Methylorubrum populi: one gene and its partner. The protein of the gene in region 2 interacts with the protein of the main gene of each other region in a pairwise test. Links are inferred from orthologs where the notes say so. Each region holds a gene or a part of one and is shown on either strand. Other genes may lie near its edges.

Region 1 (14,396 bases), 4.6 Mb from region 2 along the record:
TGCGCCGGATCGCCCGGCGTCACGCTGCCACGCTCGCGCTGAGACGGCGGCAGGAATGCTTCGTCGATGCTTACGGCAACACCATCGAGGACGGCTGGCTGCGCGAGCGCGCGTATTTCGTGGAGCGCACGGTTCTGCCGTTGATCGAAGAGCGCGGCTTCTCCGACTACGTCGAGCCGCGTTTCGACGAGATGGTCGAGATCGTCGACCGTATTGCCTGCGCGCACGAACTGCCCGACGTGATCGACACGCCGGAGGACGGGGTCGCCTACGAGCGATACTGTGCCGAGCTGCTCGGCGAAGCGGGCTGGGATGCCCGGCCGACGGGGGCGAGCGGCGACCAGGGCTGCGACGTGATCGCCGAGAAATCGGGCATTCGCCTCGTGGTCCAATGCAAGCGCTACGGACGTCCGGTCGGCAATGCGGCGGTGCAGGAGGTCGCGGCGGCGGCCCTGCACTGGTCCGGCGACATGGCGGCCGTGGTCTCGAATGCCGGCTTCACGTCCGCCGCCCGCAAGCTCGCCGGCACGACCGGCGTCCTGCTCCTGCATCACGACGATCTCTCGGACTTGGCGCCGATGCGCCGGGCCGGCCGTCGGGTGCTGACGGCCGGTCGCTGAGGCTACTCCGCCGGTACGGGCCGGCCGGAGGGCAGCGCGACGGCCTTGCGGCGCACGGAGAGCCGCGCCGCGCGCTTGCGCCACCAGATCACCACGCCGGTGACCGAGAGCATCGCCACGACGAGACCCATGATCGAGATCAGGATCCGGCCGGGCAGGCCGAGGATGCGGCCCGAATGGACCGGGAACTGTGCCTGCACGAAGATGTCGGCAGCGGTGCCGACCCAGGGCTGGCGATCCCCGATCACCCGGCCGTCCTGCCCGTCGAAGTAGATCGCCGCCGGACCCACGCCCGCGGCGCCGTGATCGTCGCCGGGCTCGAAGTAGCGTGCCGTGTAGAACCCCTGCATCGGCGTGTAGGCCAGCGCGCCGACGGGCTCCTTCCAGCCGCGGCGCTGCCCTTCGGCCTGCGCCGCCTCCAGAACTTGCGCGTAACTCACCCCCGGCTCGATCGGCTTGAGCGGCGAGACGAAGGGGCGGGTATTCGACGGCTCGGGCGTCACCTGCGAGACGCTCGACATCAGCGGTAGGAACACCTCGCGGTAGAGGTTGAGCGAGAACGCCGTGAAGGCGAGCAGGAACAGCAGCGCGAAGGTCCAGAGGCTGAAGGCGCGGTGCAGATCGAAGGTCACCCGGTAGCCGCTGCCCGAGGTCTTCACCTTCCAGGCCGGCTTCCAGCGCGACCACCATCCCCGGCCGAGTTGCCGCTCGACCGCCGCGGGACCCGCCGGGTTGGCAGCCTTTCGCGCGGGAAGCGTCAGGTAGAAGCCGACGAAGGAATCGAGCATCCAGACCACGGCGACGATGCCGAGGAGCCAGATGCCCCAGCGCTCCTCGCCCCACATCTCCGGCAGATGCAGGGAGAAGTGCAGCTTGTACAGGAACGAGATCAGCGTCTCGCGGGTGATCGGCCACACCTGGCCCCATTCCCGCCGGCCGAGTTCGGCGCCCGTCACCGGGTCGAGGAAGACCTGATTGTAGCCGAGCGCGTACAGCTTGCCCGTCGCGGCATCGACCCGAGGCACCACGAACAGGGTCAGCGATTCGCCGGACTCGGCCGCCAGAGGGACATAGGCGACGCGGGCATGCGGCTCCCGGGCCTCGAACTGGCGCGCGAGGTCGAGGGCGGGCATCGCCGCGCCGCGGCTCTCGACCGTGTGGAGGTGTGGGTTCAGCCAATCGTCGAGTTCGTGGTCCCAGGAGATCACCGCGCCGGTGAGCCCCGCCACGAGCAGGAAGGCGGCGACCGTCAGACCTGCCCACCGGTGCAGCAGAACGAAAGCAGAGCGCACCATCAAACCCTCGAGCCTCGATCCGGGACGGCTCAGCCGGGCGCCGTCGGAGACGCCGACGCCTCCGCGCTTCGGGCCCGCTGTCCCGGTCCAGTTCAGTCCGGCTCCCGGCACAGGCGCCGCGAGAGCGGGACCTTCGATAAAGGCACTTGCCGCGACGCGCCAGCCCTTCGCCGGCTCTTCGCCGGCCCTTGGATCGCGCGCGAGACGATCACGCGTGAAGATCCGGTAAAGCCGGGCCCAGCGGGCTCCAGGTGGCTTAACAACCCTTAAACCCGCCGCATTTACTCTCTCTGACGCAAGGGGACGAACCGCCGTGCCGCAGGACGGACCGGCGGCCCCGTCCGAGGGGATCGGCCCGGCGAAGACGGCCTGTGCCGGAAGTTCGACAAGGGGAGCACGGTCGCGGGAGGCGCCCAATCCTCGGAGGATGATCCTTCGGGGACCGAGCGGCAGCCCGGGACGCATGGAACGCATGGCGCAGTCTCGCGGACGCAAACCACGCAGCGAACCCACTTTCGACATTCCCGAAGGGAGCGAGCCGGGCCGCCTCGACGTGCGCCTGTCGCGCAACGACCGGTCGGCGGGCGGACAGCGCAGTTCGGCCGGCCGCTCTGCGCCGGCCCCGAAGGGGCGCGCCCGCAAGGCGTCCGGCGGCGGTGGCCGGCGCCCGCCGCGGCGGCGCTCCTGGCTCGGCCGTTTGGTCTATGCCGGCGTCGTGCTCGGGATCTGGGCGGTGATCGGGCTCGCCGGCCTCATCGCCTACCACGCGTCGCAGCTGCCGCCGATCGATCAGCTTGCCGTGCCGAAGCGACCGCCCAACATCGCGATCCTCGCCAGCGACGGCAGCCTGCTCGCCAATCGCGGCGAGACCGGCGGGCGTGTGGTCTCGATCAAGGAATTGCCGCCCTACCTGCCCCGCGCCTTCGTCGCCATCGAGGACCGCCGCTTCTACGATCATTTCGGCATCGATCCGATCGGCGTCGCCCGGGCGATCGCGCAGAACCTGACCCGGCGCGGCGTGGCGCAGGGCGGCTCGACCCTGACGCAGCAGCTCGCCAAGAACCTGTTCCTGACGCCCGAGCGCTCCGCCTCGCGAAAGATCCAGGAGGCGATCCTGGCGCTGTGGCTGGAGCACAAATACACCAAGGACGAGATCCTCGAACTCTACCTGAACCGGGTCTATTTCGGCGCCGGCGCCTACGGCGTCGAGGCGGCGGCACAGCGCTACTTCGGCAAGCCCGCCAAGAACGTGACCCTGGCGGAGGCCGCCATGCTCGGCGGCCTCGTGCAGGCGCCCTCGCGGCTCGCGCCCAACCGCAACCTGAAGGCGGCCCAGGCCCGCGCGGCCCAGGTGCTCGCGGCTATGGAGGAGTTGGGCTTTGCCAAGAGCCCGGACGTGAAGGTAGCGCTGGCACAGCCCGCGCGGCCGGCCTCGACTCGCGGCGGCGGCTCGCAGAACTACGTCGCCGACCTCGTGATGGACGTGCTCGACGACTTCCTGCCAAAATTCGACGAGGACATCGTCGTCGCCACAACCGTGGATGCAGGCATGCAGGCGGCCGGCGAGAAGGCGCTCACCGACGAACTCAACGGCAAGGGCACCCGCTACAACGTCGCCCAGGGCGCGCTCGTCTCGATGCGGCCGGACGGGGCGATCCGCGCCCTCGTCGGCGGGCGCGACTACGCGCAGAGCCAGTTCAACCGCGCCACCACCGCCAAGCGCCAGCCGGGCTCGGCCTTCAAGCCCTTCGTCTACCTCGCCGCGGTCGATCGCGGCCTGACCCCCGACACGATCCGCGACGACGCCCCCGTGCGCATCGGTAACTGGGCGCCGGAGAACTACTCGCACAATTACCGCGGCCCGGTTTCCCTGCGCGAGGCGCTGGCGCTCTCGCTCAACACGGTGGCGGTGAAGCTCGGCCAGGAGGTTGGTCCGAAGGCGGTGGTGCAGACTGCCCAGCGGCTCGGCATCTCGTCTCCGCTCCAGGCCAACGGCTCGATCGCGCTCGGCACCTCCGAGGTGACGCCGCTCGAACTCGTGGGCGCCTACTGCGCCTTCGCCAACGGCGGCACCGGCGTGATCCCCTACGTCATCGCCAGCATCAAGAGCGCCGCCGGCAAGGTGCTCTACAAGCGCGGTGAGGGCGGGCTCGGCCGCGTGATCGATCCCAACGCCGTCGGCATGATGAACGCCATGATGCACGACGTCTTCACCATGGGCACGGCGAAGAAGGCCGACATTGCCGGCTGGGAACTGGCCGGCAAGACCGGCACCAGCCAGGAATTCCGCGACGCGTGGTTCGTCGGCTACTCGGCTACGCTGGTGACGGGAGTCTGGCTCGGCAACGACGACGGCGAGCCGACGAAGCGGGCCTCGGGCGGCAGCCTGCCGGTCGACATCTGGAAGGCCTACATGACCACGGCGCTCAAGGGCGAGAAGCCCGTGGGCCTGCCGGGCCTCAACCGCTGGCGCGCGCCGCGGCCCGAGGCGCCGCCCGAGCGCGACTCCGGCCCCGGCGGCCTGATCGGCGCATTGCTCGGCGAACCGGAGCAGACCGCCTCCGCCCTTCCCCCGCGCCCCGTCGGCCGGGAGCGGGGGCCGAGCCGGGACGACCGGAACTTTCTCGAAAAGTTGTTCGGGGTCGGCGAATAGGCTTTCTCGCCTTCCCGGAGGGCGCCTAATCCCTTGCGTCGCGTCACGGGCTCGAAAAAATTCTGGCCCAGCCGAGGCGCTATACGCGGCCATGCGCCACATTCGCGCCACGTTGCAGGCATGAGCCTTCGGCAGCCCGAAGAGGATCAGAGGTTTTCCCCTACCTCCTGATCGGCGACGGAAGGAGCCCCCGTGTCGACCCGCCTGCTCGACCGTGTCACGCATGGCCTCTGGGCCGCCGTGGACGGGCCGGGCACTTCCTCCGACGGCTGCCGGAGCCCGAACTGATGCTGCCGCACCATCGCTGGTTCTGGCTCCTCATCCTCCTCGCCTCGGGCGGGGCGGGGCTGCTCTACAACGTCATCTTCGCCGGTGGCGCGACCCCCCTGGCGGGCTTCACCTACGGCCTGTGCGTCGGTATCTCGGCGCTGGCCTTCGACCGGGGCGTGCTGCTGGCCGGCGTCCAGTCGCGCATCCGCCGCCTGCCCGCCGGGCTGTACGTCGTGGCGGCAGAACTCTCCTACGTTGCGATGATCGTCGTCGGGAACGCCCTCGGCGGCTTCGTCGTCTGGCTGCTCGGTCTGACCGGCGACAGTCTGGAGGAGGCGGTGCGCACCACGCCGCGGGTGCTGGCCTACGCGCTCGCCGTCTCGGCGCTGCTCGTCTTCGTCATCCGCATGCGTGATCTGATCGGCGGCGAGGTCTTCATCAACTTCCTCGTCGGGCGCTACCACCGTCCGGTTGAGGAGGAGCGCATCTTCCTGTTCCTCGACGTCGTCGGGTCCACCGCCTTCGCCGAAACCCATGGCGATCTGCGGGCGCAGGAATATCTCAGCGCCGTCTTCGCCACCCTCGCCGAGCCCGTGCGCCGGTTCTACGGCTCGACCGACGACTATATCGGCGACCTCGCCATGATCACCTGGCCGATGGAGCGCGGTCTGAAGGATGCGCGCTGCGTCGAGTGCCTGTTCGCCGTGCGCGAGCGGATCGAGGCGGAGGCCGAAGCGTGGGAGGCGCGTTTCGGCACGGTTCCGCGGCTGCGTGCAGGCCTGCATGGCGGCCGGGTGATCACCGCGGAAGTCGGAGTGGACCGGCACAAGATCGCCTATTTCGGCGATGCCGTGAACGTGGTGGCCCGCGTCGAGGCCCTGTGCCGCCCGCTCGGCGTCGATACCCTGATCTCCGAGGATCTTCTGAAGCGGCTGCCGCGGCTGCCCGAGGGGGTCATCGTCAGGCCGCTCGGCACGCATTCCCTACGCGGGCGCGGTCAGCCGCTCTCCGTCGCGACGCTCGAACGCAAGGGGGCGACGCCGCTCGCGCGAGACCCGGCACCGCGCATCGCCGCCGCGCCGTAGCGGCGATCAGCCGGCGCGCAGGAGCAGCAGGATCGCGGCGATCGTCATGACGGCGATGGTCGCGAGGATGCCGCCGCCGCGGCAGGCGAACTGCCGGGGCGAGTTGGTCGGCGCGAACATTCCGATTGGGTGCAGGATGCGCGCGATCACGAGCACGATCAGCAGGCCCTTGACCCAGGCATGGGAGCCGCCGCCCGCCTCGTAGAGCGCAATCAGCAGCACGGTGAGCGGCACGTATTCCTGAAAGTTGCCGTGCGAGCGGATGCGGCGCTGCAGGGTGTCCTGCCCGCCGTTGCCGAACAGGACGCTGCCGGTGAGCCGGCCGCCGATCACCCAGCCGGACAGGCCGGCATAGATCAGGCCCAGGATCGCGCCGTAGAAGGCCGTGGTGGTCGGGAAAATCACAGCGAAGAACCTCGGGTCGAAGGGGCTCCGCCGGAGGGCGGATGTCGTGGGCGCTTCGCAAAATAGGATTATGCGCGCCGTGTTCCGCCCATGTCCGCGATCACGATAGCGTATCCGGTCCGCGGCGGTCGCGGATCGGCCCTCGCGCTCCGCCGCTGGCGGGCCAGCCGCCGGGTGACAGTCAGCACTCTGCCGAAAGGCGCAGTCGGCCACCGACAAGGTTCGATGCGCTAGAGTGCCGTCGAACGGCTCGGCTTGCGGACGGAGCGGGTCCGGAGGTGGGGATCGTTTGTGAGGGGATCTCGGTGGGCGGCAAGCTGATCGCGGTGGCGAACATGAAGGGCGGGGTCGGCAAGACCACCACCGTGGTCATGCTTGCCGAGGCGCTGGCGGCCGACGGGGCGCGGGTGCTCGTGGTCGATCTCGATCCGCAGGCGAGCGTATCGGTCTGCCTCGCGGGCGACAGGCTGCTCGGCGAGATGATCGTCCGCGGGCGCACCCTGGAGGCTTATCTCGCGCTCAAGCTCATCACCCGCCATAGGCCGGATCTCTCCGCCCGGATCCAGCCCGGCGTCAGCCTGACCGTCCACAAGAACGCGCCGCTCTCACTCTCCCTGCTGCCCTCGGGCCCGCACCTGCGCCTCGTCGAACGGGAGATCCTCTACGAGCTGACCGAGCGGAAGTTCTCGATGCACGCCATCGACGAGAAGCTGTGGTCGATCTTCCAGGAGGATTTCGCGCCGCTTGCCGAGAAGTACGACTACATCTTCTTCGATTGCGCGCCGGGGATCTCGCCGATGACCGAGGTGGCGGTGCGGGCCGCCGACCTCGTGCTCGTCACCTCGATCCCCGATTTCCTCTCGACCTACGGTCTGAACGCCTTCGTCGAGACGATCTGGCGGCGCTCCGGCCGGCAGGCGAGCCACATCGCCCCGAGGAGCGCACCTTACGTTCTCGTCACCCGCTTCCAGGCTCAGGTCCGACAGCATCAGCGCACCCTGGCCCGGCTCCAGACGGAAGCGCGGGCCGAGGATGCCGGCTTCCATCTGCTGGAGACCCGCATTCCCCAGGCGGCTGCACTGGCCGACGCGCTGGTTCCCGCCGACGGTGCGCCGCCGACCTTCTCCGCCAAGTACGGCGCCCATGTCCCCAACGTGCTGATTCCGCTCGTCGCGGAAGTGAAGGAAATCCTCCATGGCCCTTGATGTCGATGGCTACGCGGTGTTGCAGGCGATGGCCTCCGCCCCGGAAGCGTTTCCCGACATCCGCTCCGAGATTCCCAGGGCCGCCCGCACCCTCGTCGTGAAGCAGCTCAAGGCGCGGGGTCTGCGGGTGGCATCGCTGCGCATGATCCGTGAGATCCTGGGCAACGAGAGCTTCGCCCTGATCGCCGACGGCATGTCCGAGGCGGAGGTGAAGGGACTTGTGACCCGTCTCGACCCACACCACCCCTCGCTGAAGACTGCGACACCGGGTTGGCATCGCCACCGCCTCTCCGCCCTCGCCGCCGGTGACGCACCGTTCCGAAAGGGCGAGACCCGGGTCGAGGACGCGGCGGCGAAGGCCCGCGCCGCCGAGCCGCTTCCGGAGCGCGCGCTGGCCAGCCGCCCCTTCGCTGCGGTGTGGGACGGCAAGGACCACGACGCGCCGGCCGCCAAGGAAGGCCGCGAGAAGAAGGGCAAGGACAAGGATTCGAAGGAGCGGAAGGGCAAGAAAAAGAAGGGCTGAGAGGGTTTCCGCGTGATCGGGGTGCGCACCGTCGCCGCCGCCCGGCTGTCGCGCTTCGTTCCTGGATGGCTTTTCCGACGGCCGTTGCCTCCTGTCGAACCGATGCCCGCGGCGCTCTACGACTCGTCGGGGAACAAGACCGCGTAACGGGCTTCGAGGGCGGCGAGCCGGCCCTGTCCCTCCAGCACCGCCACCCGGTGCTGGCGCGTCACGTCGAGGAGTCCGTCGGCCATTTCCAGCTCTCCGCAGAGCCGGGCCCGATCGGAAATCTGAGAGAGTTGATCGGCCATCAGGCTATCGATCCGCATTCCCTCCGTCAGTGCCCGCATCAGGCCGAGCATTTCCTCGCGGATATGAATGTAGGGAGGGGATGGGGCAGGTGTACGATCCGTCACGGCGTTTGCAGACATCAGACCCTTGATGAGGCGAGGCTGCCCAGACACGGGGTCGGCGGCTATCGCATAGGATACAGTTCGTCTGCATTTCTTGGGGAGGGGCCGCTCACAGCCGGCAGGCCGCTCCGTAATCTTAGGGCAAGTCAAAGAGAAAGGGGCCGCCTCGCGGCGACCCCTTCTCCGTCTTCGATCGGGTGCGTGGACTTAGAAGTCCATGCCGCCCATGCCACCGCCGGGCATCGCCGGGGCCGGGCTGTCCTTCTTCGGCGCGTCGGCGACCATGGCTTCCGTGGTCACCAGCAGGCCGGCGACGGAGGCCGCGTCCTGGAGGGCGGTGCGCACGACCTTGGCCGGGTCGACGATGCCCGACTGGATCATGTCGACGTACTCTTCGGTCTGGGCGTTGAAGCCGTAGGTCTCGGAGCCCGTGTTGTCGGTGATCTTGCCGACGACGATCGAACCCTCGACGCCCGCGTTCTGGGCGATCTGACGGATCGGGGCCTCAAGCGCCTTGAGCACGATCTTGATGCCGGCCTGGACATCCGGAACGTCGGACTTCAGCTCGGCGACCGCCTTCTTGGCGCGGAGCAGAGCCGTGCCGCCGCCGGGGACGATGCCCTCTTCCACCGCGGCGCGGGTGGCGTTGAGCGCGTCGTCCACGCGGTCCTTCTTCTCCTTGACCTCGACCTCGGTCGCGCCGCCGACGCGGATCACCGCGACGCCGCCCGCGAGCTTGGCGAGACGCTCCTGGAGCTTCTCACGGTCGTAGTCCGAGGTGGTCTCCTCGATCTGCGCCTTGATCTGGCCGACGCGGGCCTCGATGTCGGCCTTCTCGCCGAGACCGTCGATGATCGTGGTGTTCTCCTTCTCGATGCGGACGCGCTTGGCGCGGCCGAGCATCGGCAGGGCGACGTTCTCGAGCTTGATGCCGAGATCCTCGGAAATGGTCTGGCCCTTGGTGAGGATCGCGATGTCCTCGAGCATCGCCTTGCGGCGATCGCCGAAGCCCGGAGCCTTCACCGCCGCGACCTTCAGGCCGCCGCGCAGCTTGTTCACGACGAGCGTGGCGAGCGCCTCGCCCTCGATGTCCTCGGCGATGATGAGCAGCGGCTTGCCGGTCTGCACCACGGCCTCGAGCACCGGCAGCATCGGCTGCAGCGAGGAGAGCTTCTTCTCGTGGATGAGGATGTAGGGATCCTCGAGCTCGGCGACCATCTTCTCCGCGTTCGTGACGAAGTACGGGGAGAGGTAGCCGCGGTCGAACTGCATGCCCTCGACGACGTCGAGCTCGGTCTCGGCCGTCTTGGCCTCCTCGACGGTGATGACGCCCTCGTTGCCCACCTTCTGCATGGCGTGGGCGATCATCTCGCCGATCTCCTTGTCGCCGTTGGCGGAGATCGTGCCGACCTGGGCGACCTCTTCGGAGGAGGCGACCTTCTTGGCGCGGGCGGTGATGTCCTTCACGGCGGCCTGGGTCGCGAGGTCGATGCCGCGCTTCAGGTCCATCGGGTTGATGCCGGCGGCGACGAACTTGGCGCCCTCGCGGACGATCGCCTGGGCCAGCACGGTGGCGGTGGTGGTGCCGTCACCGGCGATGTCGTTGGTCTTCGAGGCCACTTCGCGCACCATCTGGGCGCCCATGTTCTCGAACTTGTCGGCGAGCTCGATCTCCTTGGCGACCGTCACACCGTCCTTGGTGATACGGGGCGCGCCGAAGCTCTTCTCGATGACGACGTTGCGGCCCTTGGGGCCGAGGGTGACCTTGACGGCATCCGCGAGGATGTCGACGCCGCGCAGCATCTTGTCGCGAGCGTCGGCGGAGAAACGAACGTCTTTCGCTGCCATGTGAGTACCTGCCTCAGATGAGAGTGTCGGAAAGCCCTGAAGCCTGCGAGACGCGGCCTCGAAGGGCGGTGGATAAGGGCGGCTGCCTTAGGCGGCGACGACGCCCATGATGTCGGATTCCTTCATGATGAGGAGATCCTGGCCGTCGATCTTGACCTCGGTGCCGGACCACTTGCCGAACAGCACGCGGTCACCGACCTTCACGTCGAGGGCGTTGACGCGGCCCTGCTCGTCGCGGGCGCCGGGGCCGACGGCGACGATCTCGCCCTCCTGCGGCTTCTCCTTGGCGGTATCCGGGATGATGATGCCGCCCTTCGTCTTCTCTTCGCTCTCGATGCGACGGACGACGACGCGGTCGTGCAGCGGACGGAACTTCATGAGCTGCCCTCTTGCTTCGAAATGGCGGTTGGTCTTGATGCGGCCGGGGCGACCGCGCTCCACCTGATTGTTAGCACTCTAAACACGTGAGTGCTAACGACGGTCGCGAGATAGGCGCCGGCCGATTTCGAGTCAAGGCGCAGCTTCTTCGCCGCTGCGGCGTTTCTGCAGGAATTTATCCGCGCATCCCGCGCGAGAGGGACGATCTCTCCCCATGATGAGCCTGCACGGGGCCAACGGTGCGGTCGAGCACGGCGGCGCGGCGGGCGGCGCGAGCCTGCCCGATCACGCTCTCTGGATCGATCTGAACGATCCGACCGCGGAAGAGGCGGCGCAGGTGGAGCGGAAAACCGGCATCCGCATCCCGTCGCGCGCCGCGCTCAGCGAGGTGGAATCGTCGAGCCGCCTGCGCCGCAACCGCGACGGCCTCTCGCTCTCGACGCCGATGGTGACCTTCGACCGCTCGGATTTCAGCCTGAAGCCGCTGGGCTTCCTGCTGACCGCCGATCACCTCGTCACGGTGCGCTTCCACGAGATGCGGGCCTTCGCGGCAGTGCGCAAGCGTGTGGATGACGGGGATGGCGACGGCAGCACCAGCACGCGGATGTTCCTGCTCGTCGTCGAGGAACTGGTCGACAACCTCGCCGACCTGCTGGAGGAGATGTCGGCCGACCTCGACAGCCTGTCCACCCGCATCTTCGACTTCGATGCCGGTGCGCGCCCCGGTGCGCGGAAGGGCGATACCACCGCTCCCAAGCGCCGCGACCTGGCGTTGCGCCGCCTGCTGCGCTCGGTCGGGCGTCACGGCAAGTCGCTGGCCAAGGTCCGTGCCAGCCTGCTCGGGCTCGGGCGCATCATCGCCTTCGCCAAGAGCGAGTGCCAACAGGGGCTCGGCGAGGGCGACCTGCCCCGCTTCGACACCCTGGCGGGCGACATCGCCTCGATCGACGAGTTCGAGACACGGCTCTCCGAGACCGTCCAGTTCCTGCTCGACGCCACGCTCGGGCTCATCAACATCGAGCAGAACAACGCCTTCCGCGTCCTCACCGTCGTGTCGGTGGTCGGCGTGCCGCCGACGCTGGTCGCCTCGATCTACGGCATGAACTTCAAGCACATGCCTGAACTCGATTGGGTTTACGGCTACCCCTACGGTCTCGCGCTGATCGTGATCTCGGCGATCGCGCCGCTGCTGTACTTCCGCAGGCGGGGCTGGCTGTAGCACCCCGTCATGGGACGCCCGCGTCGGGGAGGCATCCTGCGCCTCATTGGCTGAGGCCGGGGAACAGGTTTCGCAGGCTCGTCACGATCATCTCCATCGCGACGGCGGCCAGGATCATGCCCATCAGGCGGCGCGTGATCGCCGTTGCCGTCGCCGACAGGTGGCGGCCGAGCCAGGGGGCGGAGAGCAGCGCGACGGCCAGGAGGACGAGAAAGCCGCCGAGGCCGATCGCGACGTCCAGCCACTTCCCCTGGGTCTCGGCGGTGTGCCCGAACACGATGAGCGTGGCGATCGTCCCCGGACCGACGAGCAGGGGGATTGTCAGAGGATAGATGGCGACGCTCTGCGCATCGATCGCCTCCTGCTTCTCCTTGGGATCGCGCTCATGCGTTCGGCTCGACGAGCCCTGCAGCATGGAGAGCGCGATCGTCAGGACGATCAGCCCGCCCGCCAAGCGGAAATCGTCGACGCTGAGCCCGAAGGCATCCAGGACGGCCTGCCCGCCCACCAGCGAGACGAAGCAGCCGATCGTGGTCCCGACCGATGCGGTGACGGCAACCCGCCGCCGCACCGCATCGGAGGCGCCCTCGGTGAGGGAGAGGAAGACCGGCACGTTCGCGATCGGGTTCATGATGGCGAACAGCGCGGCGAACACCTTCGTGATGAAGGGCAGATCGACAGACATCGCGAGTCTCGGCTTCGGGCCGCGGGCTCATAGCATGGTTCGGGCTTCGACCCGTTGCCGCCGCGCACGCCGCGGCGGGGCGCGGCAAGCCTCGGTCCGCATGCGGACCGGAACGGTGGTGGCGCGATCGCCCCACAATTCAGGCTTTGTTGGCGGCTAGCTGCGAATTTCGCCGACAGGCTCCAGGCTGAGCGAGCAGCGTATCCCGTCCCATGGCCGTCATCGCCGCCTTCGTCCTCAATGCCGGGCTCAACTTCGTCCTCGGCATCGCTATCGCCCGGATGCTGGGGCCGGCCGATTTCGGCCGCTTCGCCCTGGCCACGGCCGGTGCGGTCGTGCTCAACACGCTCCTGTTCGAGTGGCTGCGGCTCTCAGCGACGCGGTTCTACTCGGCGCGGGTGCGCGAGGCCGAGCCGTGGATCCGGCGCGGGCTCGACCGGGGCTACGGCGCCGTCGCGCTCGCGCTGTTCGCCGCCGCCGCTCTCTGCGCCGGCCTCGGGATCGCTGTCGATCCGACCCCCCAGGGCCGGCTGGTGATGACGGCCGGCACCATGGTCGCGGCGATCGGCATCGGGTTGTTCGACTACCACGCGGCGCTTGCCCGCGCCCGCTTCATCGGCGGCGCCTATCTCCGGCTCGTGGTGTGGAAGAACGTCCTGGCCTTCGTGCTGATGGCGGGCACGGCGTGGCTGTTTCCGCAGCCGGTCTGGGTGCTGATCGCGGGCGGAACGAGCCAGTTCCTGGCAGTGATCCCGATGCGCAAGGTCCTCGGCGACAAGGCGCTCGGCCAGGCCTCCGCCCTGCCCCGCGAACGGATACGGGAGACCCTGCGCCTGTTCGCGGCCTATGCCCTGCCCCTGATCGCCGCCAATGCGGTCTACCAGCTCATGCCCTTCCTCAACCGCGCCGCCATCGCCGGGACCGCGGGCTTTGCCGAGGCCGGCTACTTCGCCCTCGCCGCCGATCTCGGCTCGCGGGCCTTCTCGACGCTCGGCGCGGCGCTCGACCTGCTGCTGTTCCAGATCGCCGTGCAGGCGGAGGAGCATCACGGCCGCGAAGCCGCCGAGACCCAGGTCTCGCGCAACATCGCCATCGTGGTGGCTCTTCTCCTGCCCTGCGCCGCCGGCTACTGGGCGGTGACGCCGGCCCTGCAGGCGCTGATCGTGCCGGAGGAGTTCCGCGGTCCGTTCGCCGACTATACCGACCTGCTGATCCCGGGGCTGTTGTGCCTCTCGATCATGAACTTCGCGCTCAACCCCGTTTTCCAGATCCGGCGCCGGACCGGCCCGGTCGTCTCCGCCGCCATGGCCGGCCTGGCCGTCAACGGTCTCGGTCTCGTCCTCCTGCCGCGATGGATCGGACCGCAGGGCGTCGCCGTCGCGCAGACCCTGGGTCTCGCCGCAGCGGTCGTGGTGCTCGGCCTGCGGGCGCTGACCGGGACCGAGCGCCTGCGCCTGCCCACTCGCGACATCGCCCTGACCGCGGCCGCCTGCCTCGCGATGGTCCTGGGCATCCTGCCGTTCCGAGGCCTGGAGCCGGCGCTGGCGCTGCCGGTCTGCGTCGTGGTCGGGGTGTTGGTCTACGGCCCGCTCGTCTGGTTTCTCGACATTGCGGGGCTGCGCACGGTGGCGCGGGAGCGTTTTCCGAAACGGCTCCCCGCGCCGGCCCGTTGAGGCGTGTATGAAGCCCGTCTTGCCAGGCTCGTCCGATCGGGGTTTGAGTCCGGACATTCTTGCGAAACGACCATAAGAAACCCCACGGGACGGAAACGATGACCTCATACGCGCCGGCCAGCGAGCAGGAGGCGGCCGCCATCGT
Region 2 (14,284 bases):
TCAGGCGAGGCAGGCGGTCGGCCCACTGGCCGCCGCCGAGGAAGGACAGGGAGCCGCCGGGTTCGCGCACGATGATGCGGTCGGCCTCCATCGGCTGCAGGCCGACGGGCTCGGATACGACGATGGAGCGCGCAGCACTGCCGGGCCGCGCCTGACCCGGCAGGGCCGCGAGGTCGAAGGTGAGCGGCGTCGCGCCGCCGCCGCAGCCGCCGAGGAGCGCGAGCGGTGCGAGCAGGACGACCGTCCGCAGGAGCCGACGGGGAGGGGCAGGCGAGAGAGGAAGACGCGTCATACGCTCGGGCACCGTCCGTTCGCTGTCGGGGAGATTGATCTCCCCTCTAGCACACGAGAGCATACGCCAACGCTCAAGCTGCGCCGTGCGTGCCGACACATCGTCCGGAATCCGGGTCGCTCAGCGGCCACCGTTGTATTCTGGCAACGACGGCTTGCCGCCGAAGATGACCTGCGAAGGGTCGCGCTCCAGGCTGCGGGCGGCGCGGCTGAGGGTGTTGAGCGTGCGCTGGCCATCGGTCGACAGGGCCTCGACCTCGCGGCGGCTCGTGCCGGACAGCCGGTTGAAGCTCGTCGAGATGTTGGCGGTGCGCTTGTCGAGGTTCTCCGAGAGCGCCCGGAACGCCCGGCCGGCGTCGCGCACGGAGATCGCCGCCTCGCGGATCTCGGCGAAGGTGCCCGCGCCCTGCTGGCCCGAGGCGGAGCCGAGGAAGCCCTCGGCGCCCTTCAGCACGCCGTCGATCCGGTCGGCGGAGGCGCTGAGCTTGGCCGCGAGCGCGCGGGCATCGTGGAGCCCGGCCTCGATGTCGGGGCTCGAATTGGCCAGCGCCGTCGAGAAGGTGTCGGCGTTCTCGATCACCCGGTTCAGGCGCTGGCCGTCCACCGCCTTGACGAGCCCGGCGATCGAGGGGCCGGCCTCGGCCAGCGTCTTCGAGAACGACTCGACATTGGCGAGCGTGCGGTTGATCGCGCCCTCGTTGCCGGCCACCACCTTGTCGAGGCGCTGGAGCACGTCGTCGGCCCGCTGCGCGATCTGCTTGGCGGCGGCCATCATGTCCTGGATGTCGCTCGAATCGGCGAAGATCGTCGGCATCTTGTCGCCCGAGCCCGGCGTGAGGGCCGGCGCGTCGGCGCTGCCGCCCGACAGCGCGATCTGCGAGACGCCGGTCAGCATCGCGGAATCGAGCCGCGCGCGGGTGTCGGCGCGCAAGGGCGTCGAGGGATCGACCTGCACTACCGCGACGACCCGGCGCGGATCCTGCGGCAGCAGGCGCACGTCGAGCGCCTCGCCGACCTTGATGCCGTTGAACGACACGGTCGAGCCCTTGGCGAGTCCGCCGACCGAACCGGAGAACACGATGCGGAGCGCCTGGGTCGCCTGTCCCCGCGATCCGCCCTGGAGCCAGAACACGAAGCCGAAGGCCGCCAGGACGACGCCGATGGTGAAGGCGCCGATCAGCACGTAGTTTGCGCGAGTCTCCATCGGCTCAGCTCTAATCCCGATCCGAGGGGGTGAAGCGGTGCGCAACCGCACCGGAGGCGATCATCCCGCGCTCACGCAGACGATCAGGCATGGGCATAGTCCGGCTGCGCGGGTCGAGCCGGCGTGGCCAGCGCGCGGGCGCGCTTGCCGTGGAAGTAGGAGCGCAGCCAGGGGTGGTCGCTCGCCAGCATCTCCTCGATGGTGCCCTGCGCGATGATCCGGCCGTCGCCGAGCGCCGCGATGCGGTCGCAGGCGGTGTAGAGGCTATCGAGGTCGTGCGTCACCATGAAGACGGTGAGACCCAGGGTCCTCTTGAGGGTCGAGACGAGGTCGTCGAACTCGCCCGCGCCGATCGGGTCGAGGCCCGAGGTCGGCTCGTCGAGGAACAGGATTTCCGGGTCGAGCGCCAACGAGCGGGCGAGCGCCGCGCGCTTGATCATGCCGCCCGAGAGTTCCGAGGGGTACTTGTCGGCCGCATCCGGCTTGAGGCCGACCATCTCGATCTTGAGCCGGGCGAACTCGTCGAGCAGCCGCTCGGAGAGCTTCAGATGCTCGCGCATCGGCATCTGGATGTTCTGCTTGACGGTGAGACCCGAGAACAGCGCGCCCTGCTGGAACAGCACGCCCCAGCGCTGCTCGAGCTGGCGGCGCCGGGCGACGGTGAGGCCGTCCACGTTCTCACCGAAGATCTCGATCGTGCCGGAGCGCTTCGGCACCAACCCGAGGATGGTCCGCGTCAGCACCGACTTGCCCTGGCCCGAGGGGCCGACAAAACCCAGGATCTCGCCGCGGCGGATGTCGAGATCGAGCCCCTTCATCACCGTACGGTGGCCGAAGCCGACGACGAGATCGCGCACGCGGATAATTGCGTCGCTCTGGCCGGAATCCGGCGCCGCCGAGGAAAGGTGAGGCGTGGTCAAGGGATCGGTCCGGATGTCGTCTGCCCGCATGATGCTAGAAATCGATCGCTGCGAAGAAGACCGCGAACAGCCCATCCAGCACGATCACCATGAAGATTGACTTGACGACTGAGGCGGTGACGTGGCGCCCGAGCGATTCCGCCGAGCCCTCGACCGCGAATCCCTCGATCGTCGCGATGATCCCGATGGTCAGCGCCATGAACGGCGCCTTGATCAATCCGACGGCGAAATGGTGGAACGATACCGCCGCCTGGAGCCGTGCCAGGAAGGCATCGACGGTCATCCCGCCATAGATCGCCGCGGTCAGACCGCCGCCCGCCAGCGCCGCGAGCGAGCCGAGGAAGGCCAGGATCGGCAGGCCGATCACCAGGGCGAGGATGCGCGGCAGGATCAGGATCTCGATCGGGTCGAGGCCCATGACGCGCAGGGCATCGACCTCCTCGCGCATCCGCATCGAGCCGATCTCGGCGGTGAAGGCCGAGCCGGAGCGGCCCGCCACCATGATCGAGGTGAGCAGCACCCCGAGCTCGCGCAGGATCAGCAGGCCGATCAGGTTCACGACGAAGCTCTGCGCGCCGAAGCGCTGGAGCTGGAAGATGCCCTGCTGCGCGACGATGCCGCCGACGAGGAAGGAGATCAGCACGATGATCGGCACGCCGCGAAGCGCCACCTGTTCGAGCTGGTTGACGAGGGCCGCCATGCGGAAGGTCTGCGGCCGGCGCGCGACCCGGCCGCCGGCGGCGACCACCTCACCGAGGAAGGCGATCCCGGACAGGATCTCGTTGCCGCCCCGCGCGACGCGCCGGCCGGTGCCGTCGAGGAGGCGCACCAGCGGGTTGCGCGTGTCCCGCGGAGCTGGCTCCGGCTCGCGCAGGCCCATCTCGCCGAGCAGGATGCGGTGCTCGGGCCGGGCGCCGGCATAGGCCAGCCGCCCGCCCGCCGCCTCGATCTCGGCGCGGGTGCGCTCCAGCACCCAGGCGCCGAGCGTGTCGAGACGCGCCAGCCCGCTCAGATCCACCAGCACCGGTTGGGATCGTCCCTGCGCCGCGATCTGCGCCGATGCACGCTCCACCGCCGGGCCCTGATCCGCCGTCCAGCGGCCGTGCAGGACCACGCGGCCGCCCGCATCGAGGTCGGCGCCGGCCGTCTCCAAGGTGCTTGAGCCGTCTGCGATCCGCACGCGCCGCTCCCGCTTCCGCTCCGAAAATCCTGAAACGAAATTCTTACCAAGATGCGTCGAATCCGATCTGTCGGATTCGACGTCGCGGCCGACTGGAGTCGTCCTCGGGGCGCTGCCCCGATTTCCCGCCAAAGGGGTGATCCCTTCGGGATCCCGTTCTCGGGATCGCTGGGGAAGCGTCGCCTATACCTTATGGGTGGAGGTGCTGCCAAATCGGCCGGGATCATGGATGCGTTGCGCCAGAACGACGAGGCCGAGGCCGGCGAGCGCCAGCGGCGCCATCATCAGGAAGGTCGAGGGGCCGCCGAACGAGCGGTAGACCGCGCCGCAGGCCAGCGTCGCCAGGGCCGAGACCAGGGCGGTCGAGGCGCCGACCGTGCCCTGCGCCCGGCCCCGGGCGCCCTCCGGGGCGAAGCCGGACACCGCCGCCATGACGCCGAGATGGGTCGCGCCGAAGGTCAGGCCGTGCAGCATCTGGAGCGGCATGAGCAGGGCGATCTCGCCGTCCGCGAGGCCGAGACCCAGGGCCCGCAGCAGGGCGGCGCCCGCGCCGAGGCCGAGCAGGCGGAACGGGCTGCGCCAGCGCGCCGGCCAGCGACCGACGAAGGCGAACAGCGCGATCTCCGCCGCGACGCCGATCGCCCAGAGCGCGCCGATCCAGGGAGCCGAGACCCCGTGGCGGGCCCAGTCGAGGCTGCCGAAGGCGTAGATCGCCGCGTGACTCGCCTGGATCAGCGCCGCCGCGGCGATGGAGAGCCAGAGAACCCGCGGCAGGGGCGGGGAGACGCCCCTCTCGGGAAGCGGCGCGACGGCCGGGGCGGCCTCCCGGCCGGACGCCGCGACCGCAGTCGCCACAAGCGCAAGCCCGGTGAGCAGCAGCGGCACCGCCGCCCGGTCGCCCAGCAGGCCGAGAAGCGCGCCGCCCGCGAGGTTCGCGGCGAGGAAGGCGACCGAGCCGCACAGGCGGATGCGGGCATAGTCGATCCGCTTCGAGCGGCGGGCGGCGGCCAGCGTCAGGTAATCGATGCTCGGCACCAGCGGGGCCTGGGCCACCGCGTTCACGACGATCAGCACGCCGAGCAGCGCCGCCGCAAGCGCGGCGGCCGCCGGCATCAGGGCGTAGCTCAGTGCGAGGGTGAGGCTGCCCGCGACGAGCAGCGTGCGCGGGCGCACGCCGCGGTCGATCAGCCCCATCAGCGGGCGCGTCGCCATGACCTTCGTCGCGATCGGCAGGGCGAGCAGCAGGCCGATCAGCCCGGCATCGAGACCGAGCGCGCCGAGCCAGACGGGCATGAACGGCATGGCGATGCCGATCTCGACAAAGACCACGGCGTAGAGGAGGCCGAGCCGGATCGGATCGGGCTCGGCGGTCGGTGAGGTGATTGTCACGGGATCGCGGCGCAACGGGCCGCCCCTTGATCTGCAGAAAACTTCGCGCGGCGGGGCGAAGTGCGAGGAAGCGTAAGCCGACGTTAAAGCGCGCCTGTCAATCTTGTCCCGACCGTCAATGGTCGCGGCACGCCTCGCGGTGGGGCCGAGTCTGTGCGGGGTGTGATGTCGAGTTCCCGTTCCCTGACGCCGCTGGACGCGTCGCAATACGATGCCATCGAGGATGCCGTCCGGGAAACCGAGCGGGGCCGGTGGTTTCTCACCGAATACGCCCGCCGCAACCGCAACGCCGACACCGAGGTGCTGCTGGACGCGATCCGGCGCATCGAGAACGTCGTCACGACGGACCGGCCGGACGATGTCGGGCGCTTCCGCGGCGATCTCATGGAGATGGCCGATGCCATCGCCCGGACCCGCGTCGAGGTGGCCGCCCTCTCCGCGCCCGAGCAGGGCGAGAGCCGCCTCACCGTCGCCTCGGAGGCCCTCGACGCGATCGTGCGCGCCACCGAGCGGGCGACCTCCGACATCCTGAGCGCCGCCGAGGAAGTGCAGGAAGCCGCCTGGACCCTGCGCGAGACCGGCGCCGATTCCGAGCTGTGCGATGCCCTCGATCGGCACGCCACGCAGATCTACACCGCCTGCTCGTTTCAGGATCTCACGGCGCAGCGCACGAGTCGCGTGGTTCACACCCTGCGCTACCTCGAGAACCGCATCGCCTCGATGATCGGGATCTGGGGCAATCCCGACGACGTGGTACCCTCTCTCGACCCGCAGAACCATGCCGAAGCGGCCGCCGCCCTCGATCAGAGCGACGTCGATCGCTTCCTCGACATGGAGGGGGCGTCCGCCCCGGTCAGGACGACCCTGCCGCCGCTGCCGGCGGTGATCCTCGACGACGATCTCGCCTTCGTGCCGGAGAGCCGCGAGACGGCCGAGCCTTCGCTCGACGAGGTATCGATTGGCGCCGAAGCGGTGGCGCCCGTCCTGCACGTCGCCGAGGAGGTTCCGGCCGAACCCACATCCCCCGAGATGCTGACTCTGGAGCCGGTCGAAGCGGATGCTGCGGCCGAACCGGCTCCGGAGAGCGTCTCCGCACTTCTGGATCCGGCGCCGATCGAGGCTGTGCCCGAGGCGGTGGAGCACGAGTCCCCGTTTGACATCCCTGCGGAGACTGCGGATGCCGAGATAGTCGAGGCGACCGATCCGACGGCCGAGCCCGCCGTTCCGGCTGAACCCGACCCGACCATGCCGGCGGCCCAGCCCCTGGTCGTTGCCGACTTCGAAGAGGGCGCCGAGGACGACCTCGCCCTGGCCTTCCCCGATCTCGACACGCTGAGCATCGAGGAGAAGATCGCGCTCTTCGCGTGACGGCGCGGCGGATCGAACCGATGCGGTGCGTCATGCCGCATCGACCGCCCGGAAAACCGGCGGCCCTTTTTCGGGCGGATGGCGTATACGGGCCCGCGTTATGGCCCTGCATCTTCTGAAGCTGTGCGTCGGTCCCGCCTCGATCGAGGAGCTGGAGGCGCGGATCGCCCATAATCGGGCGGAGGCCTTGCGCCTCGGCCAGGAGCCGGTGACGGCGCATGTCACCCGCATGTTCCCCAAGCGGGCACAGGCCATCGCCGGGGGCGGCTCGATCTACTGGGTGATGAAGGGGACGTTGACCTGCCGCCAGTCGATCCGTGCCATCGAGCAGGTCACGGGAAGCGATGGGATCGATCGATGCCGTCTCGTGCTCGATCCGGCGGTGACGCCGGTCTCGCCGCGTCCCTGCCGCCCGTTCCAGGGCTGGCGCTATCTCGAGGCCCGCGATGCGCCGGCCGACCTCGACCGGGCCAGTGCCGGCGAAGTCGCCGAGATGCCCGAGAGCCTGCGGCGCGAGCTGGTCGCGCTCGGATTGATCTGAGGAAATCGTCGAGGCTGTCGCGCTTCGGCAGGACAGCCGGGATGGCCCCGCTCCGGAGGGTGCGAGGCCGGTTCGGTCAGGCCGCTTCCTTCAGTCGCACGGCGGCCGGGGTGATCCCGAGGCGGTCGGCGAGGTGCCAGCGCAGTTCGCGCGGGGAGTGATACTCGTAGGAAGGGTCGATGAGGTGGCTGAGGTCGGCCTGCGCGCTGCGCGCCTGCGTGTCGACCAGGCTGCCCACCCGAAAGGTCGCCGCGTTGGTCACCGGCGATATGGCGCCCTGATGGCGCCGGAACTCGAACGTCATTGCTTTTTCTTTCTCGCCGGATCCCGCGCCATCAGTTCGGCGTGGCCGGCGTCGTTTCTGGTTGTTTTGAGGTGTCGGCGGCGCCCGCCGTGAGGTGCCCCTGAAACGCGTTCCGGGGACCCCGTTGCCGGTGGGTGCCGCTTCGTTGGTCAGACGGCACGGTCGGGCCGGTTCTGCACCGGCCCCGAGGCGGATTAGACCGCCTGGAGGTTGCCGGCCGCGTCCTTGCCGCTGCGCTTGTCGGTCAGAACCTCGTAGGAAATCTTCTGGCCCTCGACGAGGTTGCGCAGGCCGGCCCGCTCGACGGCGGAGATGTGGACGAACACGTCCTTGCCGCCGTTATCCGGCTGGATGAAGCCGTAGCCCTTGGTCTCGTTGAACCACTTAACAGTCCCAGTATCCACGAATAGTTCCTTCGTTCTTCACACGCCAAGCGCAAGCATCTGCTCGAAGCGAGCACGTGGCAGCGTCCGCCGATTTTGCGGGATGACGGGCGATGTGCGGATCAATCGAAGCCTTTCGCCTCGCCGCGCCCGTCAGGACTGTATGTAGGCCGCCGTTGCGGCCTTAACAAGGCAGAATGCGATTCCATCGGCGCGGCGCCTCGCGCGGAGCCCCGGATCGGAACGCGGAGTACCGCCTCCGCCACCCTGTGACAAAGCCCGGGGCCGGTGCATATATGAACGTCAATCCAGGCGGTTACCGGACCGCCCTCAAGGCAGTTCAGTCAGGCGGTTCATGGCGGGTATCTCGGTTTCCCTCGAAGGCGCGAACATCCAGCTTTCGTTCCAGAAGGACGACCAATCAACGGCGGTGGTCATGGACGCTCGCGCCGCCCGCGCCCTCGTGCGCGCCGTCGGCCAACTCCTCACCGCCATCGACGATGACGGCGAGGTCGATCTGCCCGACGAGAACGGCGACGAGGAGGTCGCCATGCTCGACGTGACCTCCTCGGCCATCGAGGTCGGCACCGACGAGCAGGGTCAGGCCGTGGTGGCTCTCCAGGCCGGCGCCCTGCCGCCGTTCCAGCTCCGCCTGACCGACGAGGAGGCCCGCCACGTGGCCTCCAGCCTCAGCGAGATCCTGGCCGCGCCGCGGGACGTGAGAACCTCGCACGGCGGTCATTGAGGACCGCGGGGCCTACGCTCACACACGTCCGTCCCCTCGGCCGGCTCGTTCTGATCCTGCCAGAGCCGGCCGGCTTCCTCGGCATCGTCGAGTCAAACCTCCGGCCTGCCCCGGCGTCGGCGCATGATGCTTGCGCACGCGGCCAATTCTTGCCTGACCATGACAATGAATCCCTCACCGCCTCTGCGTGCGCCGGCAGAGGTTGTTGAGAAGGCTGCGTCTCGACACAAACGTGTAAGGAATCAGGGTCGGAAGTATCCCGCGGCGTTAGAACGCTGTGACGCAAATGTAATATCGGATGGCCGCGTCCCGCTCTCGCATGAGCGGGACGCGATGCGCCTCGAATCAGAGCCGGATCCCGGGATCGGTCGGCCCGCCAGGCAGGTAATCCGGCTCGGAACCGGGGCCACGCGGCTCGTCGATGTTCGGATCATCGACCGGGTAGGGCGTGCGCGGGCCGGTCGGACCGATATCCGGCTGGTCGTCGGGCTGCGGGGGCGGCGGGAGATCGCCGGGGATCTGTCCGCCGGGGGTGGGTTCGGGGGTCGGGATGCCGGGATTGGCCATGGACCGCCTCCTTCGTTCGTTTCGGGGAATGGCGGTCCAACACATGCCTCCTGATCCGGTTCCGTTCCTCCTTCCTCTCTCTGCCACCTCGTCGCCTGCCCGGGTGCGACGCGATCGCCGCGGTCGGAACCTCACTCCGAGCGGCCGGTTGGCCCGGCAATTCCCGACACGAACGGAGACGACGCCATGCCCGATATCCGCGAGGCCAAGATCCTCATCGTCGCCACCGACGGTTTCGAGGAGAGCGAGCTGACGGTACCGCAGGCCAAGCTGAAGGAGGCCGGTGCCAAGGTCACCGTGGCCAGCCCGCAATCGCGCCAGTCGAAGGACACGATCCGCGGCTGGGACAAGACCGACTGGGGCAAGAACGTGCCGGTCGATCTCGACCTCGAGAGCGTGAACCCGGCCGATTACGACGCCCTCGTCCTGCCGGGCGGGCAGATCAACCCGGACAAGCTGCGCCTCGAACCGAAGGCGCTGGAGGTGGTGCGCGCCTTCCTCACCTCCGGCAAGGTGGTGGCCGCGATCTGCCACGGCCCCTGGCTGCTGATCGAGGCCGGGGCGGTCAAGGGGCGCACGCTGACCTCGTTCGCCTCGATCAAGACCGACGTGATCAACGCGGGCGGAAACTGGCAGGACAAGGAGGTCGTGACCGACGGCGGCATCGTCACCAGCCGCAATCCCGGCGACCTCGAAGCCTTCTGCGCCAAGATCGTCGAGGAGGTGAAGGAGGGCCGCCACGAGCCGCGCCAGCTCGCCGCCTGATCGGGCTCTTCGCCTGTTCCCTTGAACGACAAGGCCGCCGGCCTTCGGGCCGGCGGCTTTTTCGTGCTTGATCCGCGCCGGGTCGATGCCCGGTGCCGCGCATCAGCGCTTGGCGACGGCCTTCTGCAGCTTGGGCCGCTCCGAGGCGGCGCCGGCCATCAGCTTGGCGAGGTGGTCCTGGTCGAGCCCGCCGAGGCTCGCCGGCACGACCGCCGCTTCCGGGGACGGGCGTTCGCCCTTTCGCGGGGCGATCGAGCCGGTGGTGACCGGATCGGCGAGCGCCGCCACCGGCAGGGCCGGCGAGGCGGGCTCGCGCTGGACGCGCATCGCCCAATGGGCGGCGGTGGAGAGGACGGCGATGGCCAGGATCGCCTTGATGCCGCCGGTCAGGAAACGCCGCATGGTCGGGCCCGAAAACGCTGGGAACGCGGCCGGTTCCCCGGCCTGCCGGCATCATCACGCAAGATCGTGAACGAACCGTCCGGCCCCCAGCCGGCGAAGCGTGCCGGATCGGGAAGGCCCGCTCGCGCGGGCCGTCGCGGCCTCAGGTCCGATGCGCGATCTCCGCCGGAGGCTTCTGGTTCTCCGGCTCGGCCGCCTTGCGGGTGCGCCACAGGCTGTAGACGACGCCGAGAGTGAGCAGGACCAGGGTGACGACGAGCGAGACCCACGGCGGCAGGTGCACGAGTTCGAGCGTGTCGGCGACCACGATCTTGGCGCCGATGAAGAGCAGGATGAGGGCGAGCGCCGTCTTCAGGTAGGCGAAGCGGTCCACCATCGCGGCGAGTGCGAAGTAGAGCGCGCGCAGGCCCAGAATGGCGAAGATGTTCGAGGTGTAGACGATGAACGGGTCGGTCGTGATCGCGAAGATCGCCGGCACGCTGTCGACGGCGAAGATCACGTCCGCGATGTTGACGAGCACCAGGGCCACGGCGAGCGGCGTCAGCCAGCGCACGGTCTTGCCCGTCTTCGGGTCCGGCCTGCGGACGATGAAGTGCTGGCCCTCCGGCTTCTCGGTGACGCGCACCCACTTCTTGAGGAGGCGCATCGAGGCGCTGTTCCGCACATCCTGCTCCTCCTCCTCCTTGGAGAAGAGCATCTTGAGGCCGACGTAGATCAGGAAGGCGGCGAAGATCGAGAGCACCCAGTGCGCCTGCTGGACCAGGGCCGAGCCCAGCCCGATCATCAGGCCGCGCAGCAGCACCGCGGCGAGGATGCCCCAGACCAGCACCCGGTGCTGCGCCGCCCGCGGCACACCGAGCGAGGTGAGGATCACCGCGATCACGAAGACGTTGTCCATCGACAACGACTTCTCGATCACGAGGCCGGTCACGTATTCCTGGGCCGGGTCGAACCCGAGCATCCACCAGATCCAGCCGCCGAAGGCGAGACCGAGGGTGAAGTAGAAGGCCGTGAGGAGCAGGCTCTCCTTCACGCCGATCTCATGGTTCTTGTCGCGGTGGAGCAGGCCGAGATCGAAGGCCAGCAGGCCGGCCACCAGGGCGTGGAAGCCGAGCCACATCCAGACGGGCTTGCCGAGCCACTCGTGGGTGAGAAATTCCATCATCATCGCGCGGGACCGGATGCTTCACTTTCGGGAGAGCATCGGCTCCGACATCGCGGAGGCGTCTGCCGCATCCCTCCCGAACGGGCCGCCGAGCCGGCGGACGGTGGGCCTCACCGGAAAACCGGGGGCGTCGCGAGGGGTACGGTGCGCGTTCCGCCAGAGGGGCCCGCAGCCGATGCCGCGCAGTTAGAGAGGAGATCGCGTCGAATCAAGGGCAGCGCGATTTTCATCCCGGCTCTTCACCCGCACAGCGAGTTGCCGCTTTTCCGGCCTGTGCCGCTTGACAGCGCCGGCCGCACGGGGCCCTGCCGCGGATCATGGAAGCGGATCGAGAGAACGGAATCGCCATCGTCGGCGGCGGGCCGGCGGGGCTCGCGGCGGCGGAGCGGCTCGCCGAGGCGGGGCGGCACGTCACGGTCTACGAGCGCATGCCGTCGGTCGGCCGCAAGCTGCTCATCGCCGGGCGCGGCGGGCTCAATCTGACCCATTCCGAGCCGCTGCCGGACTTCCTGGCGCGCTATGCCCCGGTCGACCCGCGCCTGCCGGCCGCTGTCGCGGACTATCCGCCGGAGGCCCTCCGGGCATGGTGCGAGGGGCTGGGCCAGAAGACTTTTGTCGGATCGAGCGGCCGGGTCTTTCCGGAGAGCTTCAAGGCCTCGCCGCTGCTGCGCGCCTGGCTCGCCCGTCTCGAAGCGCTCGGCGTCGCGATCCGCACCCGGCACCGGCTCGTCGGCCTGGAGGAGGGCGCGCTCACCTTTGAGACGCCGGACGGCCCGCGGACCGTCCGGCCGCGGGCGACCGTGCTCGCGCTCGGCGGCGCGAGCTGGCCGCGGCTCGGATCGGACGGAGCCTGGGTTCCGCTGCTGGAGCGGAACGGCGTGAGCGTCGCGCCGCTCAAACCCGCCAATGTCGGCTTCCGCGTCGCGTGGTCGGCGCATTTCGCGCAGCGCTTCGCCGGCGAGCCGCTCAAGCGCCTCGCCGCGCGCATCGGCGAGGCGAGCGCGCGCGGCGAAGCCGTCGCCACGGCGGACGGCCTTGAGGGCGGCGTGATCTACGCATTGTCGCGGCCGATCCGCGAGGCGGTCGAGCGCGACGGCGCCGCCGAGCTCAGCCTCGACCTCCGCCCGGATCTCGACGCGGCGGCGCTGACGGCGCGTCTCGTCCGAAGCCGGTCCGGCGAAAGCCTTTCCACCCGTCTGCGCAAGGCGGCTTCGCTCAGCCCGGCCGCCATCGGCCTGCTGCGCGAGGCGCACGCCAACGCCCTGCCGGCGGAGGCGAAGGCGCTGGCGGCGGCGATCAAGGCCGCGCCCCTGCGGCTCGTCGCGCCGGCTCCGATCGCGCGGGCGATCTCGACCGCCGGCGGCGTCGCCTTCGCCGAACTCGACGCGCACTTCATGCTGCGGGCGCGGCCCGGCCTCTTCGTGGCCGGCGAGATGCTCGACTGGGAGGCGCCGACGGGCGGCTACCTGCTCCAGGCTGCCTTCGCCAGCGGCCGGGCGGCGGCGAAGGGGATGCTCGCCTGGCTCGAGGGACCGGGCTGAGCCCCGCTCAGGGCCGGGCGCAGATCCCGACCATGCCGCCGCTGCCGGCCGGGCACGACGCCTTGGTTTCCCCCTCCAGGGTTGCCGCGCCGCCGGTCTGACAGGTGGCGGAGGCCAGAACCTCGCCCGCATCGCAGCCGAGCGTGCAGCCCGCCTCGGTGCAGGCCCGTGCCCGGACGACGCGGAACGGGGCCGGCACCGTCGCGGCAGCCTCGGCTTTCGCGCCCGCCTCACCCCTGGGGCCGCGTTCGCCCGCCGGACCCTGCGCGCCTTTGGGGCCCTGTTCCCCCCTGGGTCCGGGCGGCCCGGCCGGGCCCGCCGCACCCTGCGGCCCCGCCTCGCCCTTCGGGCCGGCCTCTCCCTTCGTCCCCGCGGAACCCGCGGGACCGGGCGGGCCCTGGATTCCGGCATTGCCCTGCGGCCCGGCCGGACCGGGCTCGCCCGCCTTACCGGCCGGTCCCTCCGGCGCGCAGTTGGCGACCACCGCCTCGCGCTCGTCCTCGCCGGCCTTGATCACCGCGACGCAGGTCGCGGGCCGGTAGGGCAGACGGAACTCGAAGCGTCCGCGCCGGTCGGAGAGGACGGAGATGTCGTCGTCGAGGATCACCGTCACGCCGCTCCTGCGCACGCTGCCGGTGATCTGCAGGTTGCCGCCCTCGATGCGCGCATCCCAGATCTGGATCGGCTGGACCGGCTGGCTCGGTGCCTTCGCGCGGGTGCGGGCCGGTCGCGACGGCACGGCGGAATCGTCCTGGGAAGGGGCCTGCGCCTGGGCCGCCGGCCCCGCGAGGGCGAGGCCCAGCGCGATCAGGATCGGCGCGCGCGTCGGGCGCCAACGTCCCAGGCTCCGCGTCTTCGGCATCCTCGCACCTCTACTCTTGTCCCGCGCGTCTTCCGGCGCGGCGGGGCAGGTTTCGGTTGCGGGTCGCCCAGGGTCAAGCCCGGCCAGCCCTCCACATCCGTCCACAGCGCCTGTCCACAGAGCAAGGCTCTGCAGGCTCGGACGCGTCTCGAAACCATCCACAGGCGAGCACGAGGCCAGGTGGGGATGAGGATGTCACCCCTGCACGATCGCGGAAAAGCGCGAGCCATCGCAGGGCCGATATCCTAAGAAGGCCGGCAACGACCCGAGCCGCCGACGACCCGAGGGGGGGCGACGGGCCGGGACTTGCGACCTCGAGACTGAACCGCCGCCATGCTTCGCCCGCTTCTCTCCGTCCTGCTTCTTCTGTCCCCGGTCGCACCGGCCGCCGCGCAGGCCGACGCGTGCGATGCCCTCGCCGCCCGCATCGCCCAGGCGACCGGGGCGAAGAAGGCCGGCCGTCGGGTCGGGCCGAGCATCGACGTGAGGGCGGCGAGCGGGGTGCGGCTCGATCTCACCTGCCGCGCGCAGCCCATCGTGCAGGCTTCCTCAAGCGATCCTTCGCCCTCCGCCGAGTATTTTCGCGAGCTGACGATCGCCGCCGAGCTCGTCGTCGGCGAGCCGGCCGCGACCGTGCAGCCGATCCTGGCCCGCGCC

Evidence for each region.
Region 1: the proteins of MPPM_RS04475 (region 2) and groL interact in binary tests that used the Escherichia coli proteins (3 or more experiments, as listed by UniProt). The link is inferred for Methylorubrum populi from one-to-one orthologs.

The regions. Positions count from the first base shown.
Region 1 is NZ_AP014809.1:5,584,954-5,599,349, forward strand. The notes cover bases 7,977-10,824. They hold groL (chaperonin GroEL), read right to left. Parts: upstream 10,297-10,824; coding sequence 8,656-10,296; downstream 7,977-8,655. Other genes in these bases: MPPM_RS26040 (hypothetical protein), read left to right, coding at 7,977-8,056; groES (co-chaperone GroES), read right to left, coding at 10,384-10,674. Also shown: MPPM_RS26010 (restriction endonuclease), read left to right, coding at 1-620; MPPM_RS26015 (PepSY-associated TM helix domain-containing protein), read right to left, coding at 623-1,915; MPPM_RS26020 (transglycosylase domain-containing protein), read left to right, coding at 2,388-4,568; MPPM_RS26025 (adenylate/guanylate cyclase domain-containing protein), read left to right, coding at 4,856-5,923; MPPM_RS26030 (MAPEG family protein), read right to left, coding at 5,930-6,328; MPPM_RS26035 (AAA family ATPase), read left to right, coding at 6,634-7,533; more of MPPM_RS26040, read left to right, coding at 7,523-7,976; MPPM_RS26060 (magnesium transporter CorA family protein), read left to right, coding at 10,889-11,893; MPPM_RS26065 (MarC family protein), read right to left, coding at 11,937-12,578; MPPM_RS26070 (lipopolysaccharide biosynthesis protein), read left to right, coding at 12,791-14,251; glycolate oxidase subunit GlcE, read left to right, coding at 14,350-14,396.
Region 2 is NZ_AP014809.1:954,899-969,182, reverse strand. Bases 498-3,233 are described here. They hold MPPM_RS04475 (ABC transporter ATP-binding protein), read right to left. Parts: upstream 2,416-3,233; coding sequence 1,579-2,415; downstream 498-1,578. Other genes in these bases: MPPM_RS04470 (ABC transporter permease), read right to left, coding at 2,450-3,233; MPPM_RS04480 (MlaD family protein), read right to left, coding at 498-1,495. Also shown: MPPM_RS04485 (ABC-type transport auxiliary lipoprotein family protein), read right to left, coding at 1-292; more of MPPM_RS04480, read right to left, coding at 413-497; more of MPPM_RS04470, read right to left, coding at 3,234-3,595; MPPM_RS04465 (MFS transporter), read right to left, coding at 3,779-4,984; MPPM_RS04460 (hypothetical protein), read left to right, coding at 5,150-6,352; MPPM_RS04455 (DUF1489 family protein), read left to right, coding at 6,453-6,893; MPPM_RS04450 (AsnC family transcriptional regulator), read right to left, coding at 6,970-7,197; MPPM_RS04445 (cold-shock protein), read right to left, coding at 7,392-7,601; MPPM_RS04440 (hypothetical protein), read left to right, coding at 7,936-8,325; MPPM_RS04435 (hypothetical protein), read right to left, coding at 8,671-8,892; MPPM_RS04430 (type 1 glutamine amidotransferase domain-containing protein), read left to right, coding at 9,079-9,657; MPPM_RS04425 (hypothetical protein), read right to left, coding at 9,760-10,059; MPPM_RS04420 (TerC family protein), read right to left, coding at 10,202-11,227; MPPM_RS04415 (TIGR03862 family flavoprotein), read left to right, coding at 11,542-12,765; MPPM_RS04410 (collagen-like domain-containing protein), read right to left, coding at 12,773-13,627; MPPM_RS04405 (hypothetical protein), read left to right, coding at 13,961-14,284. UniProt on the Escherichia coli protein: Part of the ABC transporter complex MlaFEDB, which is involved in a phospholipid transport pathway that maintains lipid asymmetry in the outer membrane by retrograde trafficking of phospholipids from the outer membrane to the inner membrane.